2 regions of the Ruegeria sp. AM5 genome follow, and region 1 is predicted to be linked to the other one. Evidence: riboswitches for the same ligand, from Rfam matches in the RefSeq annotation. Region 1 holds a riboswitch; the other holds the start of a gene.

Region 1 (3,258 bases):
CTGTGCCCAGACAGGCGTTCATTATCAAACGAAACAGCAGCTCGGTCCCGCTTTCGCCGACAAAGAACTGGCCACCGGGGGCGTTCATGAACACGGCCATATCTTCTTTGGCCTTGTTGATTACCCGCACCAGTTCGTGACTTCCCGGGTTGTCGCGGCCCTGATTGTCAGGGATCGCAGCATAAGCCTGCGAGGTGCCCACAACCGAATTCAGCGTCAGCGCCCCACCCGCGTTTTCAAAGAAAATACGCGGTCCCTGCTGCGGGCAGTGGTCAACCTGCGCAAATCGGGCACGGATTTGTTCAAGCAATTCTGGAGTGATCTTGGTCATCGGGAACCATTCCTGCGAAAATGTCATTCTGGCAAGATATATGCGCCCTTTTTGCAAAACTACTCACAAAAAAACTTGGGGCATTGTGGGTGGAAATTGAGACCATCGAGCCAAGAGAACTCAGCCACAAGAGCAATATGGTTCGCGAATTTCAATTTCGTCGGCCCGATCACACCCTCACGCATGCCTTCGCTTGGTTGAGAAACCGCTGGTCAGGCCGACGGTTTGTAACCTGAGCGTTGTTCTAGAGACATCGCCTTGCAAAAGAAATTTGAGCTAATGCAGAACGGCTTGGACCCTGCGAAGCTACTGATTGCTACCGTCTTGGACACCAATCGCAGTGGCCATGCTGTTCTAGTTTGTCGCTCGAGTGATGGCGATTTGATTCTGGACAGTGTCACCAACAGGATCAAATCGTGGAAGGAAACGAGGTATCTTTTCCTACGAATACAGGACCCAAATCACCCTGATCGTTGGGTGCGGGTTTCTAGCTGCTAAAAACAATGTGGCGCGCCCTAGAGACGCGCCACAATAAAATTTTGGTCCTGCGACTACTGGTTGTTTCGCGGCAACCCAAGTTTAGGACACCGCTTCAAACTTTGGTCAAGCTTTCGCAGCGTTGTACAAACGCGGAGTCACCAGACCTGTACTGTTCAAACCGCGCATTGCCTTGGCTGCCGCAAGCACTGCCAGATCAGCAATCGGCTCAATGACAATTACCAGCATATAAGCGCCGCCAAAGGACAGAACCGACGCCATGGTTTCTGCGCCGAAACCCTGGCCGTAGAAGGCCCAGAACCCAACCCATGCGACTACTCCTCCCTGATACGTCGCACTTAGGGCAAGAGCTTGGCCATATTTGAGGTCAACATATGCTGTGCCGGGTGCGATGATGCGGCTGGCCAGTGCCTGTAGCGCAAATAGCGGCACCAGCAGAGTGGTCAGGTTGATGAAGTACTGCGGAAGATCGAACGGGGCAAAAAACACACCCTGAATCAGGAGACCAGCTGCCAATCCAAAAGCCGCGGGTGCAGCACCGAGAAGCAGAAACAGCGTCGACCCCAGGATGAAGTGGACTTCAGAGACACCAACCGGGAAATGCGGCAGGACTTCGAAGAAAAGGAAAACCCCAACGGTGGCGAGCACCGAGCGCATAACAAAAGATGCAGGTCCATTCGCACGCAATGTGGAAAACGTTTCTTTCGCTGCGTAAGTAGCCGCACCTGCGGCGGTAACATAGGAAAGCGCGATTTTGGCACCATTCACGATGCCCGGTTCGATATGCATGTTCTTTCTCCCTACCGCCTCACCCGGCGGCTTGTCAGGTTGAATCGACCGTAAGGCCGACAGGTTCAGTCTGGGCATAGCCCGGCGCTTTACGGCAGGTCTCCTGACTCGCGGGTGCTCGCTCCGCCAACCTTCCCGGTTCCATTACGAACCAGTGGTGTCTTGGCATCGCTCTCCGCTCACAGTTGCGGGGGCAGTTACGGAATTGGCGCCATTGAAAACACCGAACCGTATTCCCTTTTAATCCTTTTGGCTTCCGCCATCAGGAACCGAAAACAAATCACCGCTACAATGGCGGCTTCGCCTGTGTCAATTGTCTTTGCGACCTATTCCAATGTAAACTCGACCGAAGCAGGATTCACGCAACCGGTCACGTGATCAACTGGGTAAACCAAGCGTTACCTGAAACCTCTTGAAGCTCTAGCTGCTAGAGGCTTTAAGATTCGGATTAATTCGCGATAGTGCGATCCAAATACGTTAAACTTGTGAACCAGGACGAGACCTATGCTTACAAGGCGCCATTTCATTCAATCCACCACAGCGCTGTTCTCGGCGTCTGCGGCCAGTCCATTGATCGCCAAAACCTGGCCAACCGCATCGCAGAAGACCTATTGGGACAGTCAGGTCACGCCAATTGGTTACGATCCAATGACCTCAAATCCGTGGGGTGTTCATGACCGTTTTTTACCAAGACGCGTCGCGGCAAATGATGGTTTGGTTCCAGGTGACATCCATGTGGATGCCGTCGCGCGCTATCTCTATCATATCGAAGAAGGCGGGACCGCAATGCGCTATGGCGTAGCGATCGCGCGCGGGAACCTTTACGAGCCCGGCACCTATGTTATCCGCCGAAAGGTCGAATGGCCACACTGGACACCAACCGCTTCAATGATCGAGCGCAACCCCGAATACGCGGAATTCCGGAATGGCATGGAGCCCGGGCCGAATAATGCTCTCGGCTCTCGTGCCCTTTATCTATACGTTGGAGACCGAGACACATATCTCAGAATTCACGGCACGCCTGAGCCAAGAAGCATCGGCGGTCGCGCAAGTTCTGGATGTGTGCGAATGATCATGGCTCATATCAATGACCTCTACCCAAACGTGAAAACCGGCTCGACCGCTTTCCTATACTCTGCCGAAGATAGCGTCACAGCCCGCTCATGAATATTGGGCAGCGTACATGGACGTCGCTGCCCTCATTTCGATCAGGCGTCGCGCGCAATGCAGATCGGAGCGCCATTCGTCGCGCGCAATGGTACCAATGTCGTCTCGACGGGTCCGCTGTGCTCATACCAAAAGCAATTGTCTTCGGGCAGGAGGCGCGCCGTGGTCAAATCCTGCGCCGGCCCTGCCAGCGCTACGACCGAATCTGGCACGTTGCCTGGTTCAAGTGCTTTGCTTTTGGCCCCGGTGAACTGGGCTGAGCAACCAGCCGTAATCGAGACTAACGTGATGGTAATTGCGATCCGTTTCTGCATTGATCTGTTCCAAATTTTTAGCGTCATCTGCAATTAGATTGCATCCACACGGCCGGCCCGCAAGACGAAATGAACTAACAATATCGCAGGCAAAGAACCCGGATGAAAAAATATAAAAAGGTATTGAAGCTCTAGTTACTGTAGGAACTATTTACAAAG
Region 2 (3,258 bases), on a different contig from region 1:
TAACGCATCCTCGGCAATCTGTGCCCCTTCGGCACCTGCAATCTTGCGCAGCAGTCCGATCATATCCTCCGGCTCGATCCGGCGCAGATCAAAGCGCTGGCAACGGGACAGGACGGTCACCGGGACCTTGCGAATCTCGGTGGTGGCAAAGATGAACTTCACGTGTTCGGGGGGTTCTTCCAGCGTCTTGAGCAGCGCGTTAAAAGCGCTGGTCGACAGCATGTGAACCTCGTCGATGATATAGATCTTGTAGCGCGCGGATGCAGCGCGATAGCGTACGCTGTCGATGATCTCGCGGATGTCATTGACACCGGTGCGGCTGGCGGCGTCCATCTCCATCACGTCGACATGGCGGCCCTCCATGATAGCCACGCAATGTTCACATTGACCGCAGGGTTCGGTTGTAGGGCCGCCGCTGCCATCGGGACCGATGCAGTTCATACCCTTGGCTATGATCCGAGCGGTCGTCGTCTTGCCGGTACCGCGGATACCGGTCATGATGAAGGCCTGCGCGATCCGGTCCGCCTCGAAGGCGTTTTTCAGAGTGCGCACCATGGCGTCCTGACCGACCAGATCGGCAAAGGTTTCGGGGCGGTATTTGCGGGCAAGAACCTGGTAGGCGGGGCTGGGCGTCTCGGTCATGTCTGCTCTGTCGGATTCGCGTTACGCCGCAGCGTAGAGGCCCCCGCCGCCCGCGTCCACAGCCAGCCGGGACGATTTTCATTTTGGAATGCGTGGGTATGCGGCTAAAATCCACTCTATTCTATTTACTGGACCAGTATGTTTTTGGGTAAAGTTTGTTTGGGGGGAGATTATGTCGCAACTGGTGGTTTATGCGTTGCAGGTTGGCGGAGGCACCTTGGCCTTGTCCTCGATGCCTGGGCGTGGAGGAACGTATGCAGAAGACCTTGATCTTATCGCAGACTGGAAGCCGGGACTTGTGATCTCGATGACCACTGAGGTCGAGATGATTCAGGATGGTGCGCGGAATTTTGGCGCTGATATTCAGGGGCGTGCCAGCAGATGGGTGCATTTGCCGATCGAAGATTTTGGCACGCCACCCAAAGAGATTTTGGACCGCTGGCCCCGCGTTGGCGCGACCGCACGTCAGGCGTTGTCAGGTGGTGGCCGTGTGCTAGTGCATTGCCGTGGTGGCTGTGGCCGATCCGGGATGGTGGTTCTGCGTCTGATGGTTGAATGCGGTGAACGGCCTGAGGCGGCATTGAAGCGATTGCGTACGGTGCGTCCTTGCGCAGTCGAGACAAATGCCCAGATGCTTTGGGCCGTTGAACCGGCCCGTGTTCAAGCCGTTTGACGGCTTAGACACCAACATGTGGCGAGATTTCGCCACCGTTGTGCTGCACCAGAAGCGAAGCCTCAAGCATGGCGCAAGGAGGATTCCTAAGCAGGTCTGCGGGTAGGCTGCGGTACTCGGTTCCGAACATCATGTCTGCGTAGTCATCCAGCCGGCCGGTATCGATTTCAGGATCGGTTCCGCAGAATACACGTATCTGGTCGCATTGGGCGCGAAAGCGGGCGGTGCATCCTTCCGGGCAGTGCGACAGATCTATGGTGCCTTCAATCTCAAACTCAGTTTTCGTGACCGGTTTTGTGGCGGACATGGTCTGCGTCAGAGCCCGCGCCATCTGTGCCAATGCGGGGCAGGGTGCGCCAGTACGTTGGCACACGGTCGCCGCGAATTCGTGTGTTTTGGTCTTCCAGATCATCAATGCGCCCTCCGCGCGCAAGGCGAGGGCGTGGCACAGGTTGGTCGTTGCGGAGCACGATCAAACCCGTCCCGGACTCCCCGCCCGAGTTTCGGTTCTACATCTGATGGCAGGTCTCCTGACTTGCGGGTCATCGCTTTGCCGACCTTCCCAGCCTTCAAGGCCAGTGGTATCTCGGCATTGCTCTCCGCTTACAGTTGCGGGGGCAGTCTCGGACTAGGTTCTTTCCGGATTTATCCGGGCAGAACCGCACCGTGTTCCCTTTTCATCCCGGCCCGATTGGGCGCGAGAACCATCGCGACATGGCTATCGGCTGCGCCGTGCCCGAGTCAAGAAGATTGCGTCAGGCAAGTGACGTACGGTCCAGCCACGTCAACCTTGACTTGAGGCGCTTCGGGTGAACTGATCAGTTCAGTCGGTATTGGAGGGCACCATGTTGGACACACAGCAGGCGGTTGTGACCGAGGATTTTCAGATCCCGTCCGACCCGGCAATGTTGTCGGCGCGGCTTTACCGTCCGGTTGCCGACCCCGAAAAGGTGGTCGTCATAAACGGTGCGACTGGGGTGCCGAGGGATTACTATCAGTACTTCGCCCGATGGCTCGCCGAAGAACAGGGCATGGCCTGCCTGACTTACGATTACCGGGATTTTGGTCACTCTTTGGTGGGTTCGCAAAAGCGGTCAAATGTCACCATGGCCGATTGGGCGTTGATCGACATTCCATCCGCCCGGGCCGAGATGCGCCGACGGTTTCCGCAGGCCAAGCTATGGAGCATCGGTCATTCCTTGGGCGGAATGTTTGGCCCGATCCAACCCGATATCGATCAGATCGACAGGATGATCTGTGTCTGTTCGGGTCTGGTAACGCTGGCGGATCACCCTTGGCCTTATCGCGCTTTGGCGGCGTTGTTCTGGTATGGTCACGCGCCGCTGGTGGTCAAGGCGCTTGGCTACCTGCCCGGGCGGTTGGTCGGGTTTGGATCGGACCTGCCTGCCCAAGTCTATTGGCAATGGCGCAAATGGTGCACCGCCCCCAAAAGCTATGTGCCAGAGATCGGCACGACACTGCCCGCCGCCCGCTGGAAAGACTTGGGCAAACGTGTCGATCTGTTTACCTTCGCAGATGATGAAATGGTGCCGCCGGATGCTGTCTGGCGTCTTGCCGATCTCTATGGACCCAAAGCCGGGCGCCATCTGCTTGCACCAAGCGAATTCGGAGTGTCCAAGATCGGCCATATCGGTGCATTCGCAAGACGGAATGCGGCAGTCTGGCCTAGGCTGATCGCCTGATAGCGCTGGGCACCGGTAGGTCGGTGCCCAGCTTCGTTATAGCCCTTTACGGGATTTTTTCTCGTGCATCACGCTGCGCACCATCTTGCCGAAAGCCTTGTCACGGGCGCGGGCCTGCGCCACCGAAGCGGAATTGTGTTGGTCTTCGCGCCGCAGCTTGCGCCAGCGGTCCAGCCGCGCGGGATCAAGCGTACCAGCGTCGATTGCCGCCTGCACCGCACATCCGGGCTCAGACTCGTG

What was found. Region 1 has a riboswitch for cobalamin ahead of ACR0AH_RS08590 (energy-coupling factor ABC transporter permease). Riboswitches for the same ligand answer to the same signal wherever they lie in the genome.
Region 2: it holds a riboswitch for cobalamin, as region 1 does, so the genes downstream of both, ACR0AH_RS19795 (hypothetical protein) here and ACR0AH_RS08590 (energy-coupling factor ABC transporter permease) in region 1, are expected to answer to the same signal.

Annotation. Positions count from the first base shown of each region.
Region 1 is NZ_JBQFXC010000002.1:605,766-609,023, reverse strand. Features, by position in the region: gene ACR0AH_RS08600 (aminotransferase class V-fold PLP-dependent enzyme) at 1-331, opposite strand, end outside; gene ACR0AH_RS08595 (transglutaminase-like cysteine peptidase) at 590-829, shown strand; gene ACR0AH_RS08590 (energy-coupling factor ABC transporter permease) at 935-1,618, opposite strand; cobalamin riboswitch at 1,695-1,907, opposite strand; gene ACR0AH_RS08585 (L,D-transpeptidase) at 2,123-2,785, shown strand; gene ACR0AH_RS08580 (hypothetical protein) at 2,827-3,126, opposite strand.
Region 2 is NZ_JBQFXC010000016.1:1,232-4,489, forward strand. Features, by position in the region: gene ACR0AH_RS19785 (DNA polymerase III subunit gamma/tau) at 1-642, opposite strand, end outside; gene ACR0AH_RS19790 (phosphatase domain-containing protein) at 815-1,315, shown strand; gene ACR0AH_RS19795 (hypothetical protein) at 1,320-1,727, opposite strand; cobalamin riboswitch at 1,819-2,038, opposite strand; gene ACR0AH_RS19800 (serine aminopeptidase domain-containing protein) at 2,161-3,018, shown strand; gene rsgA (ribosome small subunit-dependent GTPase A) at 3,055-3,258, opposite strand, start outside.